Regions from separate parts of the Pseudundibacterium arcticum genome, predicted to be linked through region 1. Evidence: predicted binding sites of a transcription regulator. Region 1 holds the regulator's gene; each other region holds the start of a gene.
What was found. Region 1 encodes sigma-54, which starts transcription at its own class of promoters, with help from an activator protein. Its sites were predicted from a motif close to TGGCANGNAANCTGCTTT; they were not measured.
Positions count from the first base shown of each region.

Region 2: a site for sigma-54 is predicted at 1,564-1,581, ahead of ACFOFO_RS02735 (ANTAR domain-containing response regulator). Genes of this name have one in related genera too.
Region 3: a site for sigma-54 is predicted at 2,084-2,101, ahead of prpB (methylisocitrate lyase). Genes of this name have one in related genera too.
Region 4: a site for sigma-54 is predicted at 6,287-6,304, ahead of ACFOFO_RS04625 (pilin). Genes of this name have one in related genera too.

Region 1 covers NZ_JBHRTP010000016.1:46,871-54,771, forward strand. The annotation lists gene lptC (LPS export ABC transporter periplasmic protein LptC) at 1-359, shown strand, start outside; gene lptA (lipopolysaccharide transport periplasmic protein LptA) at 419-985, shown strand; gene lptB (LPS export ABC transporter ATP-binding protein) at 982-1,722, shown strand; gene ACFOFO_RS06000 (RNA polymerase factor sigma-54) at 1,990-3,498, shown strand; gene hpf (ribosome hibernation-promoting factor, HPF/YfiA family) at 3,578-3,937, shown strand; gene ACFOFO_RS06010 (enoyl-CoA hydratase/isomerase family protein) at 4,173-5,276, shown strand; gene ACFOFO_RS06015 (deoxyguanosinetriphosphate triphosphohydrolase) at 5,428-6,564, opposite strand; gene aroKB (bifunctional shikimate kinase/3-dehydroquinate synthase AroKB) at 6,566-7,901, opposite strand, start outside.
Region 2 covers NZ_JBHRTP010000007.1:37,845-45,745, reverse strand. The annotation lists gene plsY (glycerol-3-phosphate 1-O-acyltransferase PlsY) at 1-436, shown strand, start outside; gene tsaD (tRNA (adenosine(37)-N6)-threonylcarbamoyltransferase complex transferase subunit TsaD) at 518-1,552, opposite strand; gene ACFOFO_RS02735 (ANTAR domain-containing response regulator) at 1,676-2,323, shown strand; gene ACFOFO_RS02730 (CmpA/NrtA family ABC transporter substrate-binding protein) at 2,604-3,854, shown strand; gene ntrB (nitrate ABC transporter permease) at 3,864-4,808, shown strand; gene ACFOFO_RS02720 (ABC transporter ATP-binding protein) at 4,891-5,709, shown strand; gene ACFOFO_RS02715 (aminoacyl-tRNA deacylase) at 5,899-6,372, shown strand; gene ACFOFO_RS02710 (protein kinase domain-containing protein) at 6,384-7,901, opposite strand, start outside.
Region 3 covers NZ_JBHRTP010000040.1:157,349-165,249, reverse strand. The annotation lists gene prpR (propionate catabolism operon regulatory protein PrpR) at 163-1,854, opposite strand; gene prpB (methylisocitrate lyase) at 2,164-3,054, shown strand; gene prpC (bifunctional 2-methylcitrate synthase/citrate synthase) at 3,395-4,543, shown strand; gene ACFOFO_RS14000 (GNAT family N-acetyltransferase) at 4,594-5,067, shown strand; gene acnD (Fe/S-dependent 2-methylisocitrate dehydratase AcnD) at 5,131-7,725, shown strand; gene prpF (2-methylaconitate cis-trans isomerase PrpF) at 7,862-7,901, shown strand, end outside.
Region 4 covers NZ_JBHRTP010000008.1:348,570-356,470, reverse strand. The annotation lists gene sucC (ADP-forming succinate--CoA ligase subunit beta) at 1-469, shown strand, start outside; gene sucD (succinate--CoA ligase subunit alpha) at 482-1,363, shown strand; gene ACFOFO_RS04655 (TerC family protein) at 1,714-2,427, shown strand; gene ACFOFO_RS04650 (Stp1/IreP family PP2C-type Ser/Thr phosphatase) at 2,613-3,407, shown strand; gene ACFOFO_RS04645 (FHA domain-containing protein) at 3,830-4,471, shown strand; gene ACFOFO_RS04640 (pilin) at 4,702-5,172, shown strand; gene ACFOFO_RS04635 (pilin) at 5,393-5,866, shown strand; gene ACFOFO_RS04630 (hypothetical protein) at 5,914-6,120, opposite strand; gene ACFOFO_RS04625 (pilin) at 6,359-6,832, shown strand; gene tfpZ (TfpX/TfpZ family type IV pilin accessory protein) at 6,922-7,650, shown strand; partial or broken gene ACFOFO_RS04615 (cyclic pyranopterin monophosphate synthase MoaC) at 7,697-7,901, opposite strand, start outside.

The DNA of each region.
Region 1 (7,901 bases):
CGCTGGACGATTCATTCCAGATTCGGCAACCGGTGGTGCGCAGTCTCGGCGACGAGCGGCCGCCGATGACGATCGTCGCCGATCGCGCCCGGCTGGAAGACTTGAACAGCAGGCTGCACATGCTCGACCATGTGCGGGTCGACCGACCGGCCACACCGCAGTCTCAGCCGTTTCGGCTCGACACCGAACAGTTGTTGATCCTGCCGGATGAGGACATCATGCAGAGCGACCAGGCAGTCGAGATGGCGCTTGGCAATGCGCGCATGAGCGGGGTCGGCATGTTTGCCAACAACGCGACCGGTGAACTGAAATTACTGAGTCAAACCAAGGTTCACTATCCGCCGCCGACTACCCGGTAGCCGAAATTCGTGCGCCAAGAATCAACAATACCAATGCCGTACTCAATGAAGATTTTGTCATGACACGTTTTCTTTCTTACCCGCCGCTGTTGCTGGCGCTATTGCTGGCGTTTGGCGTCACGGGTGTCGCGCATGCCGAAAAGGCCGACGCCGGCAAACCGACCAATATCGAGGCCGACCAGATGGCCTATGACGACGTCAAGCAGATCAATACGTTCAGCGGCAACGTGGTGTTGAAGCGCGGGACGTTGATCATGAAGGCCGACAAGATGGTCGTGACGCAGGATCCGGCCGGCTACCAATTTGCGACCCTGACCGGCGTGTCGGGCGGCGTCGCGACGTTCCGGCAGAAGCGCGACGGCGGCTCCGACCTGTGGATGGAAGGTCAGGGCGAACGGATCGAATACGACGGCAAGAACGAACTGGCGCGCTTCTTTTCCAAGGCCAAGCTAAAGCGGCTGGAAGGCAGTAAGCCGACCGACGAGGTCGAGGGCGAATTCATCTCCTACGACAGCCGCACCGAATTTTTCTCGGTCAACAATACCGCCAACGGCGGGAGCAAACCCGGCGCCGGGAGGATCAAGGTCGTGATTCAGCCGCGCCCCGAGTCGAAGGGAAGTAAATGAGCAGCACCCTGGATGTGCGCGGCCTGCAAAAATCCTATGGCAAACGGATGGTGGTCAGCGATGTGTCGGTGCAAGTAAAAAGCGGTGAAGTGGTCGGCCTGCTGGGCCCGAACGGTGCCGGCAAGACCACCTCGTTTTATATGATCGTCGGCCTGGTGCCGTCGGACGCCGGCGAGATCGATCTGGATGGCGTCGATATCTCGCACCACCCGATCCACCGGCGCGCGATGCTCGGCCTGTCCTACCTGCCGCAAGAGGCGTCGGTGTTTCGCAAGCTGACGGTGGAAGACAATATCCGCGCAGTACTGGAACTGCAAAAAACGGATGGCAAGGCACTGCCGAAAGCGGAGATCGAGCAGCGACTGGACACCTTGTTGCACGATTTGCAAATTGAAAAGCTGCGCGAGAATCAGGCGCTGTCGCTGTCCGGTGGTGAGCGGCGGCGCGTCGAGATCGCGCGCGCGCTGGCCACCAACCCGCGTTTTATCCTGTTGGACGAACCGTTTGCCGGCGTCGATCCGATCGCGGTGATCGAGATCCAGCGCATCGTGCGTTTCCTGAAGGCGCGCGACATCGGCGTGCTGATCACCGACCACAATGTGCGCGAGACACTCGGCATCTGCGACCACGCCTACATCATCAATCAGGGCGAGGTGCTGGCCAGCGGCCATCCGGACGAGATCATCGCCAATGAATCGGTGCGGCGGGTGTACCTGGGGGAACATTTCCGTATGTAAACCCGTGCGATGCAAGCCGTGGGCAACGCCGTGCGGCACTGCGGCTGGCCGCTGAACGAGTGATGCAGCATGCATACGGAACTGTAAACGATCCACATACTCCATGAGAGGAACGTTGGTTTCGCATACCAATTAATGGGAGAAGCAACATACTCCATCACAAAGATCAATATCAATCAATATCAATCAAGATCACCGGCGCGCCATCGGTCCGTGATAAGTTGCAGCAAGCCGCACAGGAAATAATCCAGCCGACATGAAACAAACATGAAGCAGTCACTTCAGCTCCGCACTTCGCAGCATCTTGCGTTGACCCCACAATTGCAGCAATCGATACGATTGCTGCAATTGTCGACGCTCGAACTGCAGCAGGAACTGGAGCAGATCATGCTAGAGAATCCGCTGCTGGAGCGACTCGACGATCCACTCGATCGTTCGGTGCGATTGCAGGCCGATGGCGTGTTTAACGATACGTCCGGCACCTCCAGCACGCCGGCCGACACGGGGCCAAGCGCCAGCGACAGCAATGGCTCAGGCAGCGCCGACCAACCTGAGCGCGCTGCGGAGGGCGCCGATGCCGGCGCTGCGGCGGACGGCGAACCGGCCGAAGCCGGCGACTCCGACTGGAGTTTCGACGATGCCCCGCGCAGCAGCAAGGCGCCCGACGACGATGGCTGGCCGCAACTGGAAGCGCATCACTCGACGCTGCGCGAGCACCTGCTGGAGCAGATGCGGGTGACCGTGCGTGAGCCGCGCGACCGCGCGCTGCTGGAACTGGTGATCGACGCAATCGACGAGAACGGCTATCTGGAGCAGACGCTGGAAGAAATCCACGCGCTGCTACCGCCGGAATTGGAAGTCGAACTCGATGAACTGAACACGGTACTGAAGCTGTTGCAGAGTTTCGACCCGGCTGGCGTCGGTGCCTGCTGCGCCGCAGAATGCCTGGCGTTGCAAATCAAGCGATTGCCGAAAGTGCCATACGTGACGCGCAAGATGGCGCTCGCAATCGTCGAACACCACCTCACCCTGTTTGCGCAACGCGACTTCACCAAACTCAAAAAAGCGTTCAGTTGCGACGACGAGGATCTGCGCGAGGCGCAGACCGTGATCCGGATGTGCAACCCGCATCCGGGCGCCGTATTCGCCGCCGGCAGCTCGGATTACGTGGTGCCGGACGTGGTAGTGCGGCGCATCAAGAACGACTGGCAGGTGACGCTGAACCGCGATGTGATGCCGCGGCTGCGGGTCAACGCGATGTATGCCAGCATCCTCAAGCAAAACAAGGGCGATGGCTCGCTCGGCTCGCAACTGCAAGAGGCAAAGTGGCTGATCAAGAATATGCGCCAGCGTTTCGATACGATTCTTCGCGTATCGCAAGCGATTGTGGAGCGCCAGCGGAACTTTTTTACCCATGGCGCTGTCGCGATGCGCCCCCTTGTTTTGCGTGAAATAGCTGATACACTGGGTTTACACGAGAGCACCATTTCTCGTGTCACCACGCAGAAGTACATGCTTACCCCGCACGGCATGTTCGAGTTGAAATACTTCTTTGGCAGCCACGTCGCCACCGAAGCGGGAGGGGAAGCGTCATCGACGGCGATACGGGCACTCATCACGCAACTGATAGGAGCAGAAGACCCTCAACATCCACTTTCAGACAGCAAAATTGCAGACATGCTGGGTGAACAGGGCATGGTAATCGCGCGACGCACGGTCGCGAAATATCGAGAAGCCCTCAAGATCCCGGCGGTAGGCCTGCGCAAGTCTTTGTAGTTTTTCTCGTTGCTGTGTTCCTGCGGTAGCGTTGTTTGTAGTTGATCGGGAACGCCAGTGACATCAATAGGAGCGTTGTATGAATCTCACCATCAGTGGACATCATCTCGAAGTGACCCCCGCAATCAGGGACTATGTACAAAGCAAGCTCGAGCGCGTCATGCGCCATTTCGAACATGTCATTGATATAGCGGTCATCCTGACCGTCGATAATCTCCCGGAAAAAGAAAAGCGACAAAAAGCGGAAATCAATCTGCGTTTGAGCGGAAAGGCGCTGCACGTGGAAAGTCTGGCGCATGACCTGTATGCCGCCATCGACAGCCTGATCGACAAACTTGATCGTCAAGTGATCAAGTACAAAGACAGGTTGCAACAACATCAACATGAGGCAATCAAGCATATGCCGGAGGCGCCAGCGCCCGAAGTCGTCGCCACCTAGGTGGCCGACTGCCGAACAGATCGGCAACATGGTATGAAGGGCGCAGCGATGCGCCCTTTTCCATTGGAGCGCATCAAGATTTGCCGTGACCTGCACCGATATGGATATTCGCGTAGCTCGAGAGAATCGGATTTGATGCTTCGCGGAAAACTCGGCATCCGGTACTGCGCACGGCAACGGGCACTGGCAACACGAGTTCCGATAAAATGCTGCTTTCTTTTTCGCCAATCACACCATGTCCGACTACGTTCAGAGCAGCACCCACAACCGGATCGGCTTCATCACACTGAACCGCCCGGATGCGCTCAATTCCTTGTCACTGGCGATGGTGCGCGCATTGACGCAGGTGCTGCTGGGCTGGCGCGATGACGCGGCGATCGATGCGGTCGTGATCCATAGCAGCAGCGCCAAGGCGTTTTGCGCCGGCGGCGATATCCGCTTCTTTCATGCGGTTGGCAGCAAGCCACCCACCGGCGGCAGCGCGCTGCTGGAAGATTTCTTCACCGAAGAATATGCGCTGAATCACCTGATCCACCATTATCCGAAACTGTATATCGCGCTGCTCGATGGCGTGGTGATGGGCGGCGGGATGGGTATCGCGCAGAGCGGCGAAGCGGCGCGTCTGCGCATCGTCACCGAGCGCACCAAGATGGCGATGCCGGAAGTCAATATCGGTCTGTTCCCCGATGTCGGCGGCGGTTATTTCCTGTCGCGCGCACCAGGCCGGATCGGCGCCTATCTGGGCCTGACCGGCGAGATCATCGGCGCCGCCGATGCCCTGCATGCCGGGCTGGCCGATGTATTCGTGCCATCGGCCGAGTTGCCGACGCTGCTGGCGCTGTTGCGCACCAATCCGCGCGGCGGATCGGGCAACGGCGCGCGTGCCGTGGTCAATCACTTTGCTGCCGGGTTCCGTGCGCAAATTGATCCGGCCGCGAGCCGGCTGGCAATGCAACGCGCGCTGATCGACCGCCACTTCGCGCACGATAGCGTGCAGCAGATCGTTGCGGCGCTGGAGCAGGATGGCGACCCGTTCGCGCAAAAAACCCTGGCCGTGATGCGACAACGCTCGCCATTGCTGATGTGCGTCACGCTGGAACAGCTGCGGCGCGGCGCCAGCATGTCCGTGGCCGACTCCCTGCGCATGGAGCGCACCATGGTGCGGCACTGTTTCGAGCATGGCGAAGTGCTGGAAGGCATACGCGCGCTGGTGATCGACAAGGACAATGCCCCGCAGTGGAACCCGCCGGCATTGGAGGCCGTCACGCCCGAGATGGTGGGCGCGTTCTTTGTCGAGGCGTGGCCGGCCTATGCGCATCCGCTGAAGAATTTGGCGTAACGGCCGCAACGCCCCGCAGTGCTATCTATTGCAGGCGACAATGCGTACATGAGCAAACAACTCGATCATCGCGGCGCTGCGGCGAGCGCAGGATAAACTGGCCTGCCGTCATGCGCGCGAGCAGGTCGGCCATTGCTTGATCGACGGACGATCAGATTTCGTCGACTGCAAACAGGCGTCGATACTCGCGGATCGCGTAGCGATCGGTCATGCCGGCGATGTAGTCGGCTACTTGACGTGCCTGTGTATGGCGGTCGCCGCCGGCAGCCAGATAATCCGGCGGTAGGAGGCCCGGCTCGGCGATGAAGGCATCGAACAACTGCCGCACGATATGGCGCGCCTTGCTGGTCATTCGGTTGACCTGGTAATGCCGGTACAGATTCTGGTGCAGGAAATGCTTCAGCTGCAGCGCTTCCGCCTGCATCGCATCCGAAAACACGATCAGCGGCGAACCGGCGCGCACCTCGTCGACGCTGGCGGGATGCGCATCCCGGATCCGCGCTTGCGAACTGTCGATCAGATCTACAACCAACGTGTTGATCATGCGCCGCATCGTTTCGGCAATCGCGCGCCGTCCGCCCAGACCGGGAAACACGCTTTCGACTTCACGCCGGTGCCGCGCATAAAAATCGACCTGGTCGAGTTGCGTCGTGGTCAATAAACCGGAGCGCAATCCATCGTCGATATCATGATTGTTATACGCGATTTCATCGGCCAGATTGGCCAGTTGCGCCTCCAGCGACGGTTGGGTACGATCGAGGAAGCGCTGCCCGATCTCGCCCAGTTTGGCGGCATTGACTACCGAACAATGCTTGAGGATACCCTCGCGCGTCTCGAACATCAGGTTCAAGCCGTCGAATGCACCGTAGCGCTCCTCCAGCGCATCAACCACGCGCAGGCTTTGCAGATTGTGCTCAAAGCCGCCGCAGTCTTTCATGCACGCATTCAACGCATCCTGACCGGCGTGCCCAAACGGCGTATGGCCGAGATCGTGCGCCAGCGCGATCGCTTCGACCAGATCTTCGTTCAGACGCAGATTGCGCGCCACCGAACGGCCGATTTGCGCCACTTCGAGACTGTGCGTGAGCCGCGTGCGGAACAGGTCGCCCTCGTGATTGACGAACACCTGGGTCTTGTATTCAAGCCGCCGAAAGGCGGTGCAATGGATGATGCGGTCGCGGTCGCGTTGGAACTCGCTGCGTGAACTGGATGCGGCTTCGGCAAAGCGCCGGCCCCGCGATAGCGCCGACACGGCGGCATAGGGGGCCAGTTGCGCTTCGTGATTCATGTCACTGGATGCCGGCCTGCAGGGTTGCGTTCAACACATCCGCTGGTACGGTGGTGATGGTTGGCGTGCCGAGCGGCTTGGGCAGGATAAACTGGATCTGTCCACCTTCGTTTTTCTTGTCGACCTGCATCAACTCGATCCAGCGCGCTTGACCCAAATCTGGTGCCGTGGTCGGCAAACCCGCGGCGGCGACCAGCGCCTTGATCCGTGTTTTGCTGACGAAATCGATATACCCGAGCCGGTAGGACAGGTCGGCAGCCATCACCATTCCGCAGCCGACCGCTTCTCCATGCAGCCATTGACCGTAGCCGAGTCCGGCCTCGATTGCATGGCCGAAGGTATGCCCGAAATTGAGGATCGCGCGCAAGCCGCCCTCGCGCTCATCCTGCCGCACCACGTCGGCCTTGATTTCGCAGGAGCGCTGGATCGCATACGCCAGCGCCGCCGGATCGCGCGCCACCAGCTGGCCGATATTCGCTTCGATCCAGTCGAAAAACCGGGCGTCGATGATCGCACCATACTTGATCACTTCGGCCAACCCGGCCGATAGTTCCCGCGCCGGCAAGGTATTGAGCGTACCGGTGTCGGCGATTACCGCCCGCGGTTGGTAAAACGCGCCAATCATGTTCTTGCCGAGCGGATGATTGATGCCGGTCTTGCCGCCGACCGAAGAGTCTACCTGCGCCAGCAAGGTGGTCGGCACCTGTATGAACGGAACGCCGCGCATATAGCTGGCGGCAGCAAAGCCGGTCAGATCGCCGATCACACCGCCGCCAAGCGCGATCAGGGTGGTCTTGCGATCGCATTTTTCGGCCAGCAAGGCGTCGAATACCCGCATCAGGCTGGCCCAGGTTTTCTCTGCTTCGCCATCCGGCAGGATGATCGTGATCACGTCTTTGCCGACCAACTGCAGGCTCTGTTGGAGCTGCGCCAGATACAGCGGTGCCACCGTCGTATTGGTCACGATCGCAGCCCGCTTGGCGCCGATGTGACGCCCGAACATGGCGGCATTGCCAAGTAAGGACTGGCCGATGACGATCGGATAACTGCGCTCTCCGAGCTCAACTTGCAAATGGATGGTAGAAGGTTGCTGCTCGGTCATGATTGTGTGCGACGAGGTTTTCTGATTGCGCTGAAGCGATTGGTTCGATGCTGTGGAGAAATTGAGCGGGGCCGCATCACCGACCTCCTCGCTCAATCCGAGCTGTTGCAGGATTGCCTGCACCATCAGATGCACGTTCTGGCGTCCGGTGTCGATAATAACATCGGCCACTTCACGATAGTAAGGTTCACGCTGAAGCGTAAGCTCTTCGAGCTTCTTGCGCGGATCGACGGTC
Region 2 (7,901 bases), on a different contig from region 1:
GATCGGCGACGGCTTCAAGGGCTGGTTGGCGGTGTGGCTGGCGCAGCGCTATGGCCCGCAGTTCGGTATGGAAGACGGCGGCATCGCACTGGTCGCCATCGCGGTATTTCTCGGTCATCTGTGGCCGGTGTATTTTCGTTTTGTCGGCGGCAAGGGCGTCGCCACCGCACTGGGCGTGCTGCTCGGCATCAATCCGTGGCTGGGGCTGGCGACACTGGTGACCTGGCTGGTGGTGGCCTATGCCTTCCGGTACTCGTCGCTGGCGGCACTGATAGCGGCAATCTTCGCACCGTTTTATTCGGGTTTGCTGTTTGGCGTCGACGCCACTTTTTTTGCGGTATTGGCGATGAGCGTGCTACTGGTTTACCGGCATCGGCAGAATATAGCGAATCTGATGGCGGGTAAGGAAGGGCGCCTGGGCAGCAAGAAGAAATGAGCTGCGGCCAGCGTGATTACGCTAACCCGGCGTGATTCTCCGGCACTGAAGGTCTGACACCATCGGTCACAACTGCGCGACTCAGGTCAACTCATTGAGCGGCCAGCGTGGCCGCACATTGAACGCATAATCATGCGTCGCCGCTGCCGGATCGCGTTGCAGGCGCAACGCGCCGGCAAAGGCGATCATCGCGCCGTTGTCGGTGCAAAATTCCAGTTCCGGGTAGAACACCTGAAAGCGCTTCTTGTCGGCCGCGGCATTGAGCGCGCTGCGCAATTGTGCGTTGGCACCGACGCCGCCGGCGATGACCAGCCGATTCAGGCCGGTTTGCTTGAGCGCCGCGATGCATTTTGCGACCAGCACCTCGACCATCGCATCGACGAATGCGCGCGCGATATTGGCCTTGTCCTGCTCGCAGATATTGGCGGGATGGTTCTTGACCAGCGTCAGCACCGCGGTTTTCAAGCCGGAAAAGCTGAAATTCAGATCCTTCGAATGCAACATCGGTCGGGGCAGCTTGTAGGCCAGCGGGTCGCCGAATTCAGCCATGCGCGAAATCGCCGGTCCGCCGGGATAGCCAAGTCCGAGCAGCTTGGCCGATTTGTCGAACGCTTCGCCGGCGGCGTCGTCCAGCGTGTCGCCCAGCAAGGCATATTGGCCGACGCCATCGACCCGCATCAGCTGGGTATGGCCGCCCGATACCAGCAAGGCCACGAATGGAAATCGTGGCGGCGCATAGGATGCATTCGTGGCCAGCAACGGCGACAATAGATGGCCTTCCAAATGATGCACACCGAGCACCGGCTTGCCGAGCGCCAGCCCCAAACTGCAGGCAACCGAGGCGCCGACCAGCAGCGCGCCGGCCAAGCCCGGCCCTTGCGTATAGGCGATCGCATCGATCGCCGCGTGTTCCACGCCAGCCGCGGCAAAACACTGTTCCAGCAACGGTATCGCGCGCCGGATATGGTCGCGCGAGGCCAGTTCGGGCACGACCCCGCCGTAGGCTTCATGCATCGCGACTTGCGAATGCAGCGCGTGCGCCAGCAAACCTTTTTGCGTGTCATACAGCGCAATACCGGTTTCATCACAGGACGATTCAATACCTAGAACGAGCATGGGGAGACAGTTGGCGTGATTCTTGCGTGGATTGTAACGTATTCCGAACGTACTCCTAATGTACTCCCAACCTACTCCATCAATAACGAGGCCCGAAGTGTCTGGCGTGTCTGACGAATGGCGATGAATCGATACCCACCCAATGACGTGCGCTCGCTGCGCATCGTCGTCATCAATTCCATCATGCCGCCCGAAGGCGAGCAGGACGAGCTGGCCTGGGCCCAAGCCGAGCGGGCGCGCGCCTTGCGGATCGGCTTGCTGGAGGCGGGCTATAACATCATCGCGGTGTTTCCGGCGGATCTGCATTTGCCGGACCGGGTGGCGCAATTGCAGCCCGACATGATCATCATCGATGCCGAATCGGATGCGCGCGACGTGCTGGAGCATGTCGTGATAGCGACTCAGGGCGCGCCGCGCCCGATCGTCCTGTTTACCGAGGACCATGACAAGTCGAGTATGGAAGCGGCGATGGCGGCCGGCGTGTCGGCTTACATCGTCGCCGGTTTGCAGTCCGAGCGCATCAAGCCGGTGCTCGATGTGGCGCTGGCACGCTTCAATGTCGACCAGAAATTGCGCACCGAATTATCCGATACCAAGCTCAAGCTGGCCGAGCGCAAGACCATCGACCGCGCCAAGGGCTTGCTGATGGAGCGCCACAAGATGACGGAAGACGAGGCTTATCAAAAGCTGCGCCGGCTGGCGATGGACAAGAATCTGAAATTGTCGGATGTGGCGCAACGGATACTCGATGCGGCCGAATTGCTGGGCTGATCTTTTGCGCCTCATTTTGATGCGTCGCACAAAAATAGAGCGGAAATTGGTTGTAAAGGGAGCAGATTGCGCCAAAAGATTCCGAATCTGGCTGGCACACCAATTGCAATGGAGTAGGTAGCGCCAACGGCGGCGCTGCGAACAGTACAGTGAACATTAATTCGTTTTGACCAACGTCGGTCGAGACAATTTGGACAAAGGCGTCCGAGTCAGGTGAGCCAAGCTCACGCTGACCGGACGCCTTTCTTTTTGCCCATACCACTTGGATCTCGAGGACCTCATGACGACAGAAGACAGCAATACCAACACGCGCCGACGCACCATCCTGAAGGTTGGGGCGAGCCTCACGGCCAGCGCCTTCGCCGGTTTGGCCACGCGGGGCGTATGGGCTGCCGGTTCCGATAAACCGGAAAAAGAGGAAGTCAGGATTGGCTTCATCCCGTTGACCGATTGCGCCTCGGTGATCATGGCGTCGGTGCTGGGTTTCGACAAGAAATACGGCGTCAAGATTATTCCTACCAAAGAATCTTCGTGGGCCAGCGTGCGCGACAAGCTGGTCAATGGCGAGCTCGACGCCGCGCATGTGCTGTATGGCTTGATCTACGGCGTGCAACTTGGCATCGGCGGGCCGAAGAAGGACATGGCGGTGTTGATGGCACTCAACAACAATGGCCAGGCGATCACGCTGTCGAAGAAAATTGCAGACAAGGGGGCAGTCGACGGCGCCGGTCTTGCCAAATTGATGCAAACCGACAAGCGCGAGTACACCTTTGCGCAAACCTTCCCGACCGGCACCCACGCGATGTGGCTGTACTACTGGCTGGCTGCGAACGGCATCAATCCGATGCGGGAGGCCAAGGTCATCACCGTGCCGCCACCGCAAATGGTCGCCAATATGCGGGTCGGTAACATGGACGGCTTTTGCGTCGGTGAACCGTGGGGCCATCGCGCGATCGTCGATGGCATCGGCATCACTGCCACCACAACCCAGGATATCTGGAAAGATCACCCGGAAAAAGTGCTCGGCACGACCGCCGAGTTCGTCCAGAAATATCCGAATACCGCGCGCGCAGTGACCGCCGCAATTCTGGAAGCGAGCCGCTGGATCGACGCCTCGCTGTCCAATAAAAACAAGATGGCGGCGACCATTGCCGATAAATCGTACGTGAATACCTCGGTCGACGTGATCAATCAGCGCATCCTTGGTCGTTACCAGAACGGCCTGGGCAAGACCTGGGATGACCCGAACTTCATGAAGTTCTTCAACGACGGCGCAGTCAATTTCCCTTACCTGTCCGACGGCATGTGGTTCCTGACCCAGCACAAGCGCTGGGGTCTGCTCAAGAGCGATCCCGATTACCTGGCGGTGGCGAAGGCCGTTAATCAGATCGATTTGTACAAGGAAGCCGCCAGCATGGCCAAGGTCAATCTGCCCAAGGACGTGATGCGATCCAGCAAGCTGATGGATGGCACGGTGTGGGATGGCAAGAATCCGGCAGCGTATGCCGCTTCGTTCAAGATCAAGGCTTAAGGAGGCGCCATGAATGCAGTGATAGACACGGTATTAAATCAGAACGCAGCGCCGCCAGCAGCGCCGCCATCGGCGTCCGTCCCTAAAAAAATGTCTGCCAAATCGGATCAGATCGAAACCAGGAAAGCCATCGTTGCAGTTGCCTCGCGACCGAAAACCGGCAACAAAGGGTCGTCGTTGCGGGCACTCTTTGCGGCCGTCTTGCCGCCGTTGCTGGGTTTGGCCTTGCTGGTGCTGGTGTGGGCAATTGTCGCGGAAAAAAACAGCGGCATTCCGTCGCCGCTGCTGACGCTGAACGAGGCGATCAAACTGTTCTCCGATCCGTTTTATCAAAAAGGACCGAACGATCAGGGCATCGGCTGGAACATCCTCGCTTCGTTGAAGCGCGTCGCCGTCGGCTTCAGTCTGGCGGCACTGATCGGCATCCCGCTCGGATTCATGGTGGGCCGTTTCAAGTTCTTGTCGGGCATGTTCGGTCCGATCATCAGCCTGCTCAAGCCAGTGTCGCCGTTGGCGTGGCTGCCGATCGGTCTGCTGGTGTTCAAGGCCGCCAATCCGGCGGCGATCTGGGCCATTTTCATTTGCTCGATCTGGCCGATGATCATCAACACCGCGGTGGGTGTGCAGCGGGTGCCGCAAGATTACATGAACGTGGCCAGGGTATTGAATCTGTCCGAGTGGAAGATCCTCACCAAGATACTGTTCCCGTCGGTGCTGCCTTACATGCTGACCGGCGTCCGGCTGGCGATCGGCACCGCGTGGCTGGTGATTGTCGCAGCGGAAATGTTGACCGGCGGTGTCGGTATCGGTTTCTGGGTCTGGGATGAATGGAATAACTTGAACGTGCCACACATCATCATCGCGATCGTGGTGATCGGCGTCGTGGGTTTATTGCTGGAACAGGCGCTGGTGGCGCTGGCCAAGGCATTCACGTACGAAGAAGTGGGTAGCTAGGCTGCGATGCGATGCGATGCGTCGCATCAGCGAACCGGCATTGACATGCGGTGTGGGGAAAGTTGAGAAAGTGGAGAAAACAATGACGGATAACGCGTTCAACAAATTCATCGAGATTCAACATGTGGAAATGGCGTTTCATACCAAAAAAGGAACGTTCCACGCATTGCGTGACATTAACCTGACGGTGAAAAAGGGCGAGGTCATCACGCTGATCGGTCATTCCGGTTGCGGCAAATCGACGCTGCTGAACTTGATCGCCGGCCTGCTGACCGCAACCGATGGCACGCTGCTGTGCGCCAAGCGCGAAATCGCCGGGCCATCGCCGGAGCGCGGGGTGGTGTTTCAAAATCATTCGCTGCTGCCTTGGCTGACCTGTTACCAGAACGTGCATCTGGCGGTCGAGCGCGTGTTCGGTGCGACCGAGTCGAAGGCGCGGCTGACAGAGCGCACCCGGGCCGCACTGGGCTTGGTCGGGCTGATGCACGCGGAGCACAAGCGTCCGCACGAGATTTCGGGCGGCATGAAACAGCGGGTCGGAATTGCGCGGGCGCTGTCGATGGAACCGAAAGTGTTGCTGATGGATGAGCCATTTGGCGCGCTCGATGCATTGACGCGCGCCCATTTGCAGGATGAGTTGCTGAAAATCATCAGCAAGACCGGTTCGACCGTCGTGATGGTGACGCACGATGTGGATGAGGCGGTGTTGCTGTCCGACCGGATCGTGATGATGACTAATGGACCGGCGGCGACCATCGGCGAGATCCTGCAAGTGCGGCTGGAACGGCCGCGCGAGCGGGTGGCGCTGGCGCAGGATGCGCTGTATGGAGAATACCGGACCTCGGTGCTTGAATTCCTGTATCACCGTCAGGCGCATCCGGCGTTGCAGGAAGCAGCGTAAAGGCGCGACGTCGGCGGAAGATCCGCGGGACTCCTTGCTCGCGGACAAGCACAGGAACGCAATGCGTAGCGCAAAATGCGGCCTTCACAGATGACCAAACTTTCACTATAGTGAATTGACAATATGGTGCAAAAAAGGGAGTCTAAAGGGAGCAATTTTCCATCCGTCTCAGCATGGAAGGAGAGCATCATGTCAGTCTCAGCTACACTGGAAGATTGCCTGCGCAATAAAGGTAGTCGATACGAAATCTTGCGTCACCCGCATAGCCACACCAGCATGGACACGGCGCAAGCCGCGCACATTCCCGGCGATCAACTGGCCAAGACGGTGCTGTTGCAAGACGAATTTGGTTATGTCGCGACGGTGCTGCCGTCAACCTATCATGTGCGTTTGTCTGAAATGCGAAAAAGGACCGGTCGCCACCTGATACTGGCGGGCGAAAGCGGGATGCGCGAGTTGTTCAAGGATTGCGAGCTGGGGGCAGTGCCACCGGTCTGCACCGCGTATGGCATGCAGACTTATCTCGATGAAAGCCTGATGCGGCAGCCGGACATATACTTCGAAGTCGGCGATCACGAGCAATTGATACACATGAATATCGATCAATTTCTTGATCTGATGGCGGAAGCGCAAACGGTGCAGTGCGCGCATCGCACATGGTAAAAAGACCAGCCCTAACGGACCGCGATCAAGTAAAGCAGCAGCAGGTTGAGCACCAGCGAGACGATCGCCACGGTGCGCCATAGCGACACAGGATCACGCCGGACCAGCGGTGTCGGGGCCGGTGCGGCGAGCGGCCGGCTGGCACCGCGTTCCAGCGCCAGCAGGAATTCTTCCGCGGTTTCAAAGCGGTCGGCCGGGTCGCGCGCGACCGCCTTCAACAACACGTTTTCCAGCCACCACGGGATGTCGGGCCGATAGCGGGTCGGCGGCACCGGCGTGCCGAAACGTGGATGCTGGAACGGTTCAATCTCGCCATACGGGTAGCGCCGGGTCAGCAGGTAATACAGCGTGACGCCGGCAGCGTACAAATCGGTCTGGCGCGACGCCGCCTTTGCTTCGAATTGTTCCGGCGCGAGAAAGGACGGCGTGCCTGCCATCGCCGCCTGCTGCGTGGCGTTCGCGCTCTCGGCTTTCAGTCCGGATTGCGCGACCCCCATATCCAGCACCCGCAACTGCTTATCGTCGCCGACGTGGGTGTTGGCCGGCTTGATATCGCGGTGGATGATGCTGCGCCGGTGCAGCGCACCGATCGCGCGCACCAGTTGGGTGCCGTGCGCGATCGCTTCCGGGACCGTGAAATGGATGCCGGCATCGAGCAGTTGCTGCAATGTGCTGCCGGCATGCCAAGTGGTCAGGTAGTACAAATAACTCTTTTGTTGCGGCGTGATGACTTGCGGGAAAAAGCGCGCGACGACCCGCTTGGCGAGCCACTCTTCATGCGTGAAAGCGCTGCATTCCTGGGGGTCGTCGGCGCGCTCCGGCGTGATGGTTTTCAGCACCAGCTGGCGGCCGCCGTGGGTATCGCGCACACGATACAGCAGACTTGCCGGCGACACGTGTATGACTTCTTCGACTAGGTAATGGTCGATCATTTGACCCGGCTTCAGTCTGGGGGGCACGTGCAGATGGCGCTCCTGCGACAGCAGGTCGCGCAAATCGCCTTGCGGCACCTGGTCGACCCGCAGCACGATGGCGCTGGCATTGTCTTGCGAGCCAGCGGCCAGCGCGCGCTCGCACAGCGCCTGCGCCGCATCCTGTGCCGGCTGCTGGCCGCGCGCCACGTCACTGAGCAGCGCGGTGATGTCGTATTCGCTGAGCGCGGCCCAGACGCCGTCAGACGCCAGCAGAAACAGATCGCCGACCTGCATCTCGCCCATGCCGTGGTCGATTGCGATGCGGCTATCGAGCCCGATCGCGCGCGTCAGCACATGCCGCATCTCGGGCCGTTCCCAGACATGGTCCTGGGTCAGGCGCTGCAGCGTGCCATTGCGTAACAGATAACAGCGCGAGTCGCCGACATGTGCGGTGTAGTACATGCGACCACGCAACACCAGCGCGGTCAGCGTCGTGGCCATGCCGGCCATTTCCCGCCGCGCCGCGCCCTGACTCAGGACCCAACTGTTGATGGCGCTGACCACGCGCTCCAGCGCGGTACTGATTTCCCAGGTATCCGGCGTCGCATAATAGTC
Region 3 (7,901 bases), on a different contig from region 1:
TGCAACACTACACTAGCGATCCCTGACGCTCGTGGCAGTGGGAGCGTCGGCACTCACCGAATTAAGGCGCGCAGCGGCGGAATTAAGGGGAGTATTGCCTTAAACTTGGCATTATCCGCCTGAATTGATTGGCTCTTGAAATATACTGGGTCTAGTATATTTTCAGCCCGGCGCCCGCAATTTGCGCCAGAGCGTCGTGCGGCTGATGCCCAGATGCCGGGCCGCCGCTTCCCGGTTGCCGTCGAAACGGGCCAGTACCTGTGCCGGTGTTTCGGGCGCTGGCGCGACTGCAGGAGCAGGTGCGGGTGCGGGCGGCTCGCGTAGTGACATCGACAGTGACGGCGGCAATGACGCCGGCAGTGAGGTGGCCAGTGAGGTGGCCAGTGACGTCGGCGCGGTACCGGCCAACTCCGGTGCCAGCGCCATCACGAAACTCGGCGACAAGGCCTGCAGTGGTTCTGCCGCCAGATACAGCGCCAGCCTTTCCATCAGGTTGCGCAATTCACGCACATTGCCGGGCCAGGCATAGCTGCCCAGGAGCGGCGCGCAGGCCAGCACTTCGGCGTGCAGATTCGGATGTGGGCGGGCGCCGAGTGCGGCCAGCGCATTTTTCAGGCACCATTCGGCCAGCGGCACCAGGTCTTCGCTGCGATCGCGCAGCGGCGGCAGTGACAGGCGCAACACGCCCAGCCGGTAAAACAGGTCGGCCCGAAAACGGCGTTCGCGCACGCGGGCGTCGAGGTCGCAATGGGTGGCGCTGATGATGCGCACATCGACTGGGATCGGGCGCGTGCCGCCGACCCGCACCACTTCACGCTCTTCCAGCACCCGCAGCAGCCGGGTTTGCAGCGGCAGCGGCATTTCGCCGATTTCATCGAGAAACAGCGTGCCGCGATGGGCCGCCTCGAACAGGCCGGCGTGGCCGCCGCGGCGTGAACCGGTGAACGCGCCTTCTTCGTAGCCGAACAGTTCGGACTCCAGCAGGGACTCGGCGATGGCGCCGCAATTGACCGCGACAAAGGGCCGGTTGCCGGCCACCATGCGCGGGTTTTCGCGATGGATCGCTTGCGCCACCAGTTCTTTGCCGCTGCCGGTTTCGCCCTGGATCAGCACGGTGGCGGGGGATTTCGCATACAACACGATCGATTGCCGCAGCGACTCCATGGCCGCCGAATCGCCGCGCAAGTCGTGCAAGCCATGGCGCGCGCGCAAGGTATCGGGGACCGGCGCGCTGCGGTCACGGCGCGCTTCCAACTGCGTGATGCGCGCGATCTCCAGCGCATCGTCGAACGCTTGGCGGATCGACGCCGCGGAATAGACGAAGACGGCGGTCAGGCCGGCTTCCTCGGCCAGATCGGTAATCAGACCGGCGCCGACGATCACCTTGATGCCGGCAGCCTTGAGTTCGTTGATCTGGGCCCGTGCGTCTTCTTCGGTGGCATAGGTGCGCTGGGCGATGCGGAAGTCGAAGGTGGCGCAGAATTGCGCCAGCTCCGGCATGGTGGTCTGATAGGTGATGATGCCGATCTCGGGCGCAATCTGGCGTGCGCGCGCCAGCGCTTGCATCACGTCGAAGCCGCTGGCCTTGGCGATGACGACCGGCACCGACAGCCGGCTCTTGAGGTAGGCGCCATTCGAGCCGGCGGCGATCACCGCGTCGCAGTGCTCGGTCGCCATGCGTTCGCGGATATGGCGCGCGGCGGCGTCGAAGCCGAGATGGATCGGCTCAATCGTGGCGTGGTCGTCATATTCCAGCGTGATGTCGCGCAACAGGTCGGACAGGCGCGAGACCGAGACGGTCCAGATCACCGGCTTGTCGGCGCTGTCACGCTGAGGGAAGAGGGGTTTGCGCATGGCGTTACGGTCGTTTCATGGTGTAAGTATGAAACATACCATGAAACACATCTGCAACGAATCTGCAACATACGTGAAACGAATTTGAAACATATTTGAAACAATATGAGCCGCCACGAATTTTGCGCGATACTGATGACGACAAGGCAATATCCCAAGTGCTTGATTTTAAATAGTTAAATTATTTTCATCGTCGCTGCTGCGCCAATCGTCGCGAAAAACAGGCTGTTGGCACGCGCATTGCAATACAGGTGCGAACCCGCAATAATTTTCAAGCTTGAAACAGCTTGCAATCGATAAGGTGAACACATGAGCCAAACCTCAGCAGGCGCTGCTTTCCGCCGCGCGGTACAAGAAGAATCCCCATTGCAGGTGGTCGGCGCGATCAATGCCAACCACGCCCTGCTGGCCAAGCGCGCCGGTTTCAGGGCGATTTACCTGTCCGGCGGCGGCGTCGCGGCCGGTTCGCTCGGCTTGCCCGATCTCGGCATCTCCAATCTGGACGACGTCTTGACCGACGTGCGGCGCATCACCGACGTCTGCGACCTGCCGCTGCTGGTGGATGTCGATACCGGCTTCGGCTCGTCCGCCTTCAACGTGGCGCGCACCGTCAAGTCGATGATCAAGTTCGGCGCCGCCGCGATCCATATCGAGGATCAGGTTGGCGCCAAGCGCTGTGGCCATCGGCCCGGCAAGGAAATCGTCAGCAAGCAGGAAATGGTCGATCGCATCAAGGCCGCGGTCGATGCCCGCACCGACGACAACTTCGTGATCATGGCGCGCACCGACGCACTGGCGGTCGAAGGCCTGGAAGCCGCGCTGGAGCGCGCGCTGGCCTGCGTCGAAGCCGGCGCCGATATGATCTTCCCGGAAGCGATCACAGAATTGGCGATGTACCAGCAGTTTGCCGCCGCCGTCAAGGTGCCGGTGCTGGCGAACATCACCGAATTCGGCGCCACCCCGCTGTACACGGTGGAAGAACTGAAATCAGCCGATGTCGGCCTGGTACTGTACCCGCTGTCGGCCTTCCGCGCGATGAACAAGGCGGCCGAAAACGTCTACGGCGCGATCCGGCGCGACGGCAGCCAAAAGAATGTGATCGATACCATGCAGACCCGGATGGAGCTGTATGAACGCATCAACTACCACGAGTTTGAGCAGAAGCTCGATGCATTGTTTGCGCAGCAGAAGGGGAAGTGATTAACCGTAACGTTAGTACCGTCGTTCCTGCGAAGGCAGGAACCCAGCGTCTTTGGTTGATCAACGAACGGTGCGAGGACTCCTCGCACGGATCCCCCCCTTACCGGGCGCATCTGCGCTTGCACGCGCAGATCGTTTCGCAGGCGGACAGCGGGCTGTCCGAATTCCCTGCTACACATTGCGCGGGAATGACGGTGCTTGGTTTTACAGCGCTTGGGGCGATGTTGAAACTACATACTCCCGGCACAATTTATTAGAATTCATAAAATGCGCACGTCTTTATTGCGCCGTTAAAAAATACTGGTAACCAGTATATTAAATTTGCAACAAGGAGAACACGATGTCCGAAGTCCCAACTTTCAAACCCAAAAAGTCGGTCGCGCTATCCGGCGTCACTGCCGGCAACACGGCGCTGTGCTCGGTCGGCAAGACCGGCAACGACTTGCACTATCGCGGCTACGACATCCTGGACGTCGCCGACAGCTGCGAATTCGAAGAAATCGCCTATCTGCTGGTGCATGGCAAGCTGCCGAACGCGGCCGAGCTGTCCGCCTACAAGGCCAAGCTGAAATCGCTGCGCGGATTGCCCGCTGCAGTCAAGGCCGCGCTGGAAGCATTGCCGGCATCGGCGCATCCGATGGACGTGATGCGCACTGGCGCGTCGGTGCTTGGCTGCGTGTTGCCGGAAAAGGACGACCACAGCAGCCCCGGCGCGCGCGACATCGCCGACCGCCTGATGGCCTCGTTCGGCTCGATACTGCTGTATTGGTATCACTACAGCCACAACGGCAAGCGGATCGAAGTCGAGACCGACGACGATTCGATCGGCGGTCATTTCCTGCATCTGCTGCATGGGAAAAAACCTTCGAAGTCCTGGGAACAAGCGATGCACACCTCGCTGATCCTGTACGCCGAACACGAATTCAACGCATCGACCTTCACCGGTCGCGTGATCGCCGGCACCGGTTCTGATATTTACTCCGCCATCACCGGCGCAATCGGTGCGCTGCGCGGCCCGAAACACGGCGGCGCCAACGAAGCCGCGTTTGAAATCCAGAAGCGTTACGACAACCCGGACGAGGCAGAAGCCGACATCAACAAGCGCGTCGAAAACAAGGAAGTCGTGATCGGCTTCGGTCATCCGGTCTACACTATCTCCGATCCGCGCAACAAGGTCATCAAGGAAGTCGCGCGCAACCTGTCCAAGGAGGCCGGTTCGACCAAGATGTTCGACATTGCCGAACGTCTGGAGACCGTAATGTGGGACATCAAGAAGATGTTCCCGAATCTCGACTGGTTCTCGGCCGTGTCGTATCACATGATGGGCGTACCGACCGCGATGTTCACGCCGCTGTTCGTGATCTCGCGCACCTCCGGCTGGTCCGCGCACGTGATCGAACAACGCATCGACAACAAGATCATCCGTCCGAGCGCCAACTATGTCGGGCCGGAAGATCTGAAATTTGTCCCGTTGAATGAACGTAAATAAATGCAAATGACAGCACGCAGGTCCCAATGAGCGTAAGCGAGGATCGAACGATGACATCCCAGCTACCCCTGTCCAAACTGAGTATCAGGCGGGCATTGAAATCGGATTTGCCGCGCTTACTGGAACTGATTGCTGACGATGACCTAGGTAAAAATCGCGAGGGCGTCGGTTCAGACGACGCCTGCTATGCGCACGCCTTTGATCAGATCGACCAGGATGAGTCCCAGTTTTTGATGGTGGGGGAGCTGGATGGCAATGTCGTCGCCATGTTGCAGCTCACTTTCATCCCCGGCCTGAGCAGAAAGGGAGCGTTGCGCGCCATGATAGAAAGTGTGCGGGTCGACGGCCATCTGCGAGGGCAGGGCATAGGCCACTGGATTATCCAGCAGGCGATACAGGTGGCACGGGACCGCGGCTGCAAGTTGGTGCAGCTGACTAGCGACAAGCAACGTCTGCAAGCCCATCGCTTCTATGGAAGTCTGGGATTTTCTGCCTCGCATGAAGGATTCAAGTTGCCACTGTAAAAGCAAATCAGGACTCGTCCGTCAGACCGGAAAATCCCCACTATTCTCAATATTTGACAAGCCATGAATACCTTACACCGCAAACCCCTGCCAGGCACCAAATTGGATTACTTCGACGCGCGCGCCGCGGTCGATGCGATCCTGCCCGGCGCCTATGCCAAGCTGCCCTACACCTCGCGTGTGCACGCCGAGAATCTCGTGCGTCGCTGCGATCCTGCCACGCTGACAGCTTCGCTGAAGCAGCTGATCGAGCGCAAGCGCGATCTCGACTTTCCATGGTTCCCGGCCCGCGTAGTGTGCCACGACATTCTCGGCCAGACCGCACTGGTCGACCTCGCCGGTCTGCGCGATGCCATCGCCGACATGGGCGGCGACCCGGCCAAAGTCAATCCGGTGGTGCCGGTGCAGCTGATCGTGGATCATTCGCTGGCGGTGGAGCACGGCGGCTTTGAGAAGGATGCGTTTGCGAAGAATCGCGCGGTCGAGGATCGCCGCAACGAGGATCGCTTCCACTTCATCGACTGGACCAAGAAGGCCTTCAAGAACGTCGAGGTGATCCCGCCGGGCAACGGCATCATGCACCAGATCAATCTGGAGCGGATGTCGCCGGTGATCTTTGCTGCGGACGGCGTGGCCTATCCGGATACGCTGGTCGGCACCGACAGCCACACCCCGCACGTCGATGCGCTGGGCGTGATCGCGATCGGCGTCGGTGGTCTGGAAGCCGAAAACGTGATGCTCGGCCGCGCCTCGTGGATGCGCCTGCCGGACATCATCGGCGTGGAGCTGAGTGGCAAGCCGCAACCCGGCATCACCGCGACCGACGTGGTGCTGGCGCTGACCGAGTTCCTGCGCAAGGAAAAGGTGGTCGGCGCCTACCTCGAGTTCTACGGCGAGGGCGCCTCGGCGCTGACCCTCGGTGACCGCGCGACCATCTCCAACATGGCTCCCGAGTATGGTGCCACCGCGGCGATGTTCTTCATCGACGACAACACCCTCGACTACCTGCGCCTCACCGGCCGTGAGGACGCGCAGGTCAAGCTGGTCGAGATCTACGCAAAGGAAGCCGGCCTGTGGGCTGACTCGCTCAAGACCGCCGAATACGAGCGCGTCCTGACATTCAACCTGTCTTCTGTGGTCCGCAATATGGCGGGCCCGTCCAACCCGCACAAGCGTCTGCCGACTTCCGATCTGGCGGCGCGCGGCATCGCCGGCAAATGGGAAGAGATTCCTGGCCAGATGCCAGACGGCGCCGTGATTATCGCCGCCATCACCAGCTGCACCAACACCAGCAATCCGCGCAACGTGATTGCCGCCGGCCTGCTGGCCCGCAACGCCAATGCGCGCGGCCTGACCCGCAAGCCTTGGGTGAAGTCGTCGCTCGCGCCTGGCTCCAAGACCGTTCAGCTGTATCTGGAAGAAGCCAAGCTGCTGGCGGAGCTGGAGCAGCTGGGTTTCGGCATCGTCGCCTTTGCCTGCACTACCTGCAACGGCATGAGCGGTGCGCTGGATCCGGCGATCCAGAAGGAAGTCATCGACCGCGACCTGTACGCCACGGCGGTGCTGTCCGGCAACCGCAATTTCGACGGCCGCATCCACCCCTACGCCAAGCAGGCCTTCCTCGCCTCGCCGCCGCTGGTCGTCGCCTACGCTATCGCGGGCACCGTCCGCTTCGACATCGAGAAGGATGTTCTGGGTATCGACCAGAACGGCAAGCCGGTAACCCTGAAGGACATCTGGCCGAGCGATGAAGAGATCGACGCCATCGTCGCCTCCAGCGTGAAGCCCGAGCAGTTCCGGCAGGTCTACGACCCGATGTTCACCTTCAAGGTGCTCGGCGATGAAAAGATCAGCCCGCTGTACGACTGGCGCCCACAGAGCACCTATATCCGCCGTCCGCCGTACTGGGAAGGCGCGCTGGCCGGCGAGCGCACGCTCAAGGGCTTGCGCCCGCTCGCGGTGCTGCCCGACAACATCACCACCGACCACTTGTCGCCATCGAATGCCATCATGCTCAACAGCGCGGCCGGCGAGTACCTGCACAAGATGGGCTTGCCGGAAGAGGACTTCAACTCCTACGCGACCCATCGTGGCGATCACCTCACCGCGCAGCGCGCGACCTTCGCGAATCCGCAGTTGGTGAACGAGATGGCGGTGGTCGATGGCGAGGTCAAGAAGGGTTCGCTGACGCGCATCGAGCCGGAAGGCAAGGTGACCCGCATGTGGGAAGCCATCGAGACCTACATGGAGCGCAAGCAGCCGCTGATCATCATCGCCGGTGCCGACTACGGTCAAGGTTCGTCGCGTGACTGGGCGGCCAAGGGCGTGCGTCTGGCGGGCGTGGAAGTCATCGCGGCCGAGGGCTTCGAGCGCATCCACCGCACCAACCTGATCGGCATGGGCGTACTGCCGCTGGAGTTCAAGCCGGGCGTCAACCGGCTGACTCTGGGCATCGACGGCACTGAAACTTTCGACGTGACCGGTGAGCGCAAGCCACGCACGACGTTGACGTTGGTGATCACGCGCAAGAACGGCGAGCGTGTTGAAGTGCCGATGACCTGCCGTCTGGATACCGCCGAAGAAGTGTCGATCTACGAGGCCGGCGGCGTGTTGCAGCGTTTCGCGCAGGACTTCCTCGAATCATCCAAGGCGGCCTAGGCACTCCTCCCCCTTCAAGGGGGAGGCTGGGAGGGGGATGGGTTTCAATAGTAATGTGAATAACCCAGCCCCACCCTAACCCTCCCCTTGAAGGGGAGGGGACGTATCACCCGACTTCATCAGGAAAAATATTCTCATGGCCCACGTACCCCAGATCAAAATCCCCGCCACCTACA
Region 4 (7,901 bases), on a different contig from region 1:
CGATCTGGATGAAGAAGATCCGGCTGAAATCGAAGCCTCCAAATTCGACCTAGCGTACATCTCGCTCGACGGCAACATCGGCTGTCTGGTCAATGGCGCCGGTTTGGCGATGGCGACCATGGACACCATCAAGCTGTTCGGCGGCGAGCCGGCCAACTTCCTCGACGTCGGCGGCGGCGCCACGGCGGACAAAGTGACCGAAGCGTTCAAGCTGATGCTGAGGAATCCGGGTCTGCAGGCGATTCTGGTCAACATTTTCGGCGGCATCATGCGCTGCGACGTGATCGCCGAAGGCGTGATCGCCGCCTCCAAGGCGGTGCACCTGCAGGTGCCGCTGGTGGTGCGTATGAAGGGCACCAACGAAGACCTCGGCAAGAAGATGCTGGCTGAATCCGGTCTGCCGATCATCTCCGCTGACACCATGGAAGACGCCGCGAAGAAGGTCGTCGCTGCTGCCGCAGGCAAATAATAAGGAAATTACATGAGCATCCTGATCAATAAAGACACAAAAGTCATCACCCAGGGCATCACCGGCAAGACCGGCCAGTTCCATACCCGCGGTTGCCGCGACTACGCGAACGGCAAGAACGCCTTCGTCGCCGGGGTGAACCCGAAGAAAGCCGGCGAAGATTTCGAGGGCATCCCGATTTACGCCACCGTCTCCGAAGCCAAGGCCGCCACCGGCGCCAACGTGTCGGTGATCTACGTGCCGCCAGCCGGCGCTGCGGCAGCGATCTGGGAAGCGGTCGAAGCCGAGCTCGATCTGGCGATCTGCATCACCGAAGGCATCCCGGTGCGCGACATGATGGCGCTCAAGGACCGCATGGCCAAAGCCGGCAGCAAGACCCTGCTGCTCGGACCGAACTGTCCCGGCCTGATCACGCCCGACGAAATCAAGATCGGCATCATGCCTGGCCATATCCACAAGAAGGGCCGGATCGGCGTGGTATCGCGCTCCGGTACGCTGACCTATGAAGCGGTCGGCCAGTTGAGCGCCCTCGGTCTGGGTCAATCGTCGGCAGTCGGCATCGGCGGCGACCCGATCAATGGTCTCAAGCACATCGACATCATGAAAATGTTCAATGACGATCCGGATACCGATGCGGTCATCATGATCGGCGAGATCGGCGGTCCTGATGAGGCCAATGCGGCGCGCTGGATCAAGGACAACATGAAGAAGCCGGTGATCGGTTTCATCGCCGGCGTCACCGCGCCTCCGGGCAAGCGCATGGGTCACGCCGGTGCGCTCATTTCCGGTGGTGCCGACACCGCGCAAGCCAAGCTCGACATCATGGAAGAATGCGGCATTACCGTGACCAAGAACCCGTCTGAAATGGCGCGCTTGTTGAAAGCAGCGCTGTAATCGTTCTGTGCGTCAGCAATAAACTATGGGGAGCTTCGGCTCCCCATTTTTTTGTACCTGGCCAACCTCATGTCGCCATCGCAAGGACAAGACTTCCCCTTCCAGGAGAAGGTTGGGGGGATTCCTTCCCCTTCAAAGGGAAAGTTGGGAGGACTTCTTCCCTTTCAAAGGGAAGCTTGGGAGGACTCCTTCCCCTTCAAGGGGAAGGTTGGGATGGGGATGGGTTACAACCGCACCGCTGAACCATCCTCCCGATTTGCCAGGATCGAATGCCGATAGCAGCGCGCTTGGCCGGAATCAGGAATGCGAGTGTTTAGCTATTCTGTGCAACGTCAGGTAATCTGACAGGCATGGATTTCTTGCTTGATTTGAATTGGCTGGCAATCGGTCAGATCATCCTGATCGATATCCTGCTCGGCGGCGATAATGCGATCGTGATTGCGATGGCCTGCCGTAATTTGCCGCCGGATTTGCGCACCCGTGGCATGCTCTGGGGTACCGTCGGCGCGATTGTAGCCCGCGTCGTGCTGATCGGATTCGCTGTCAACCTGCTGAATCTGCGCTATATAAAACTGGTCGGCGGTGTCGTATTGTTCTGGATCGGCGTCAAGTTGCTGGCCAGCGACGACGCCGCGCACCCGGAAATCGCCGGCAAGGACCGGTTGCTGGCGGCGATCCGGACCGTGATTGCCGCCGATCTGGTGATGAGCATCGACAATGTGATTGCCGTCGCCGCGACCGCGCAAATGGCGGGCGGGCAGTATCAATTGGCGCTGGTGGTGTTTGGTATCCTGATCAGTATCCCGATGATCGTCTGGGGCAGTGCCATGATCCTGAAGCTGATGCAGCACCTGCCGTGGATCGTCGATGGCGGTGCTGCATTGCTGGGCTACGTTGCCGGCCAAATGATATTCTCCGACGTGGCACTCAGGCCGTGGTTACACGCACAACTGCCGCAGCATCAATATGCGGTGCCAGGCAGCGATCTGTCTGTGAGCGTGCCGGGGCTGATTGTCGCAGCCGCAGTGCTGATCGTGGGTAGAATCATCAGAAAAAAGGGATAAAGGATGGCGCAGAGATTAGCGCATCACCCATATACTCATCGGATTTTGCCCTGTTATCGCAATTAAATAAACGGGATTGAATGCATACTGGCACATTGTTAGCGCGTTGCCGCAACCAAAATTCTTGCGGCAACCAACGCTGACCAACCCGGACTAACGAAGACAGATTCTGGATCGATAACGCCATGACCCACACCGTCAAGCTGGAAATGGCCGCAGCGTCCGATGTCGGCCTGATCAGGACGCATAACGAGGACAGCATCGCGTTCAGCGCCGAGGTGAGTCCCGGCTGCGGGTTTGCGATTCTGGCCGACGGCATGGGTGGCTACAACGCCGGAGAAGTCGCCAGCGCGATGGCAACCAGTATCGTGCGGGACGCGCTGCAGCATCATCTGCAGCCATTAAGGAGTGCGCAATCAGCCCCGGCGCCCATACCGATGCCAGTGCGCCACCTGTGGCTGAGCGAAGCGATCGAGGCCGCCAATGCCGCGATTCTGCAGGCCGCGCTGAAGGAGCCGCAGTATCGCGGCATGGGCACCACCATTGTGGTCGCGCTGCTGCGGGGCGATCTACTGACGCTGGCGCACGTCGGCGATTCGCGCGGCTATCGCTACCGCGGTGGCAGGCTCGAACAACTCACGCGCGACCACTCGTTGTTGCAGCAGCAGATCGATGCCGGTCTGATCACGCCCGAGAGCGCGCCGTTCTACCACCACAAGAACATCATCACGCGTGCGGTAGGCGTCGACCATCTGGTCCAGAGCGAACTGCACGACATTCCAATCGAGCCCGGCGATATCTATGTATTGTGCTCGGACGGATTATCCGACATGCTAACGGCTGCACAGATCGGGACCGTCCTGATGGGCTGCGCCGGCGGCGCGGATCTCGACGACGCCTGCAAGACCTTGATCGATGAGGCCAATGCCCACGGGGGGCACGATAATATCTCCGTCATTTTGATCAAAATACTGGCGTGATCGGGAATACGGTTCAACCACCCAGAATTATGTATAGGGGCCATTCCGCGAAGGGCGAGGACGATTAACCGGAAATCGCCGGGCAATCGCATGAAGATCCGCACGAACATTGGAGCTGCCGGGTTGAGTTCCCTCCCCCTTGCAGGGGGAGGGTTAGGGGCGCAGCAGGGAATTCAGGAGGCGTGCCTCCTGCCTGCGAAGCGGTATCCGCTTGCAAGCGGATATGCGCACTGCAAGTGGGGTAGTGCGGTCGATGAATGATGCACGTTGCCGATCGACCTTCCTACCCCCAATCCCAACCTTCCCCCTGCAAGGGTACGGGGCGAGAAGCCTTAGCCGGCAACGATCTTTATGCAATCTCCCTGCCGGCAATCAGCGGCCCCAAACCTGGCCCAATAATCGAAAAGAACAGGAGAACAGGAATGGCAAAAATCATCGTGACGCTCGGTGGCAAGGTTTTGCAGGAGCTGGCGCTAGGGCACGGCAGAATCAGCATCGGGCGTCGCCCGAACAATGACATCGTGCTCGATAACCTCGCCATCAGCGGCGAGCATGCCGTCATCGTCACGGTGGCACACGACTCCGTCCTGGAGGATCTGCACAGTACCAACGGCACCCTCGTCAACGGCCAACCGGTCAAGAAGCATTTCCTGCAAAACAATGACGTGATCGAACTGGCCAAATACCGGATCAAGTACCTGTCTGAATTATCTGAGTTGCAACATGAACAAGCTGTGCAACAGGTCGACGCAGCGGTGCCGGGCGCAGACGCGATGCCAGCGACCGGTCTGCTCGCCACAATCACGGTGTTGAACGGTGCCAGCGCCGGCAAACAGCTGGTGCTCAGTAAAGTCCTGACCACGCTCGGCCGCGCCGGCGTGCAGGTCGCGGTGATCAGCCGCCGCCAGCAGGGCTATTTTCTGTCCCATGTCGAAGGTGCCAGCACCCCGCTGGTGAATGGGCAATCGATCGGCACGCAGACCGAGTCGCTCGCGGATGGCGATGTGATCGAGCTGTCCGGCACCACAATGCAATTTTCAGTGAAGGATGCGACCAGCAATTGACGGCATCCGGGTTGGGTGAGCAGATTGACAATTTATTGCTCTAAGTAATGTTTTTTACGGTAAACGTTGGGAAGATGACAAAAAATGTCAGTCAGAGACAAAAAATGTTGCTCAAGAATGGAATCAGGATATCGATCCACCTCGAAACCCCTTTTTTATGTGGGTACATCGATTGCTATACAGAAACTGAGCAGACTTTCTGTCCATTCCCAAAATTCTAGGAAAAGCAAATGAAATCGATGCAACTGAAGAAACGTGCAACGCGAGGCTTTACCCTGATTGAATTGATGATCGTGGTGGCGATTATCGGTATCTTGGCGGCGATTGCGCTTCCGCAATATTCCAGCTATACGTCGCGCAGCCGCGCCGCCGGTGCAGCCACAGAGCTGGATAGCCTGAAAGAAGCAATTTCTGAATGCTTTCAGACGAATGGCAACTTTACTGGCTGCACAACAATGGGCACTGGAACCATCCCAAATGTGGTGGTATCGAAATTCGTCACCGTGCTACCTACTATTGATGCCGTCACTGGTGTGATTGCGACCACGACAACTGGCGCAACGCTGTCCGATGGAACGCCTTTGAGTTACATATTGACTCCAAGCAATACTGCGAGTCAGGCGAACATGATTTGGAACGCATCTGGCACGATTTGCAACTTGAGTCGCGGCCTGAAACCTGGTCAAGGTGGTTGCCCATAATTAATGTGTGTTTGATGTGGCAATTTTGTCAGTAGTGCATTTTTTTCGCGGTGCCTTGGAACAATTGACAAGATTCGGCGCATCACACCTTGATTTTGCACTATTTTTTCATTATTTCACAACGCCATACAAGAAACGCCCATTTTTTCACCTGGCACGCTGATTGCTTGAAAGAAACTTAGCAGCTGGCTGCCCATTCCCAAAATCCTAGGAGAAGCAAATGAAATCGATGCACATGATGAAACGCGCACAACGTGGCTTTACCCTGATCGAATTGATGATCGTTGTCGCGATTATCGGCATTCTGGCGGCGATTGCGCTTCCACAATATTCCAACTATACGTCGCGCACCCGTGCCTCTGGCGCGGCGGCGGAATTGGAGACCCTGAAATCAGCCATTTCTGAATGCTATCAAACAGACGGCGCCTTTACTAACTGCGTGACTCAAGGTACCGGCCCTATCCCAACGGTAGCAACATCTAAGTTCCTTACAGGCGCAACCCCAGTTTCAGTTGCTGCCACTGGTGTAATTACCGTTGCAACAACTGGCGCAACTCTCAATGACGGAACTGCATTGAGTTACGTCCTGACCCCAACAACTACTGCCGGTCAAGCCAACATGGCTTGGAACGCGTCTGGCACAATCTGTAACGCTACCCGTGGTCTGAAGCCTGGCCAAGGTGGTTGCCCATAAAACGTATTTAGTCAAAAAACAACCCGCTACGGCGGGTTGTTTAGTTTCTAGCCACCATTCCTCTTTAAGTCATTTTTCGATTTGCCATGTCCTGATTCCGCGCCAGTGGTTTTCATTTTTTGCTCAGCGTGGTCATCGGGCTCATTATTCGCCTTGTACTGGTTCATCAGGTATGGTGTGCCGCTCGCCAATGATGATGTGATCGAACGATCCACCACCCGAATGCAATTTTCAGCAAAGCGCGCGACAGTCAATTGTCAGTACTCAGGCGGGGTGAGCAAGCTGACATTTTTTTGCTTCGGACAATGTATTCAACGACAAACATTGGAAGAGTGACAAAAAACGTCAGTGAAAAACAAAAAATGTTGTTCCATATGCTCATTTGCATCTTAATTCACCCAGAAAATCCTCTTTTTGCGCTGGCACGCTGATTGCTGTAAAGAAACTGAGGCGGATATGTTCTGCCCATTCCCAAATTCCTAGGAGAAGCAAATGAAATCGATGCACATGATGAAACGCGCACAACGCGGCTTTACCCTGATCGAATTGATGATCGTTGTGGCGATTATCGGTATTCTAGCGGCGATTGCGCTTCCACAATATTCCAACTATACGTCGCGCAGTCGTGCCTCTGGCGCGGCGGCGGAATTGGAGACCCTGAAATCAGCCATTTCTGAATGCTATCAAACAGACGGCGCCTTTACTAACTGCGTGACTCAAGGTACCGGCCCCATCCCAACGGTAGCAACATCTAAGTTCCTTACAGGCGCAACCCCAGTTTCAGTTGCTGCCACTGGTGTAATTACCGTTGCAACAACTGGCGCAACTCTCAATGACGGAACTGCATTGAGTTACGTCCTGACCCCAACAACTACTGCCGGTCAAGCCAACATGGCTTGGGACGCGAGTGGCACAATCTGCAACGCTACCCGCGGCCTGAAGCCTGGCCAAGGCGGTTGCCCATAAGTCTGCCGATGTAAAAACAACAACCCGCTTCGGCGGGTTGTTCGCTTTCAAGCTCACAATTCCTTCTATAACTCATTATTCGATTTATCATGTCCCGCTTTCGTGCCAGTGGTTTTCATTTTCTGATCAGCTTCATTGTTGGACTGGGGCTGTTAGCTTTGTGTTGGTTCATGTGGTATCCGGCGCCGATGTTAATGGCGATTGGTGGCCAGCAGATATTTTTACTCGTGGTCGGCATAGATGTGGTGCTCGGACCTTTGCTCACGCTGGTCGTGTTCAAGGTCGGCAAGAAGTCATTGAAATTCGACCTGGCAGTCATCGCCTTGCTGCAACTTGGCGCGATGGTGTATGGCGTCAGCACTTTGCTTGAAGCGCGCCCTGCCTATGTGGCGGCGCTCGGTGACCAGTTCCAGGTAGTGCAGGCGTCCGAGTTGACCGATGCGAATCTGGCCAAGGGAAAGACAGAATTGCCATGGTGGGGGCCGCGCTGGGTAGGTACCAAGGCGCCGACCGATCGATACGATATTGACCAGGCCCACGCCATTGCCGCATTCGGCGCTGGACGTGGTCACTTGCCGCAGCTACATGTCGCATATGCATCGATGAGTGCGGAAATTCTGCAGCAAGCGCTGTCGATCGACGCACTTAAAAAACACAATGCCGGCGGCGCCGGAGAGATCGATGCGTGGTTGGCCAAACGCGGCTATAGCGGCCAAACGGCGAAGTTCCAGCCAATCAGGATCAGCGCATCGGAATTCGTCGTGATGCTCGACGCCAAGACCGCTGCAGTGATCGGCATTGCGCCGTTCAAGCCATAATCGGTTGGGAGGCGTGGGCACGATGTGCCCACGCCGATATCGGTCGCTAATCGGTCCAATCCCCCGACTTTCCGCCATGCTTTTCCAGCGCCCGCACAACGGCCATCACCATGCCGCGATCGACGCCCTTGCACATATCGTAAATCGTCAATAAGCCGACCTGTACCGCGGTCAGCGCTTCCATCTCGACCCCGGTCTTGCCGTGGGTTTCCACCTGTGCGGCGCAGTGCATGCTCGATCGTGGCGCGTCG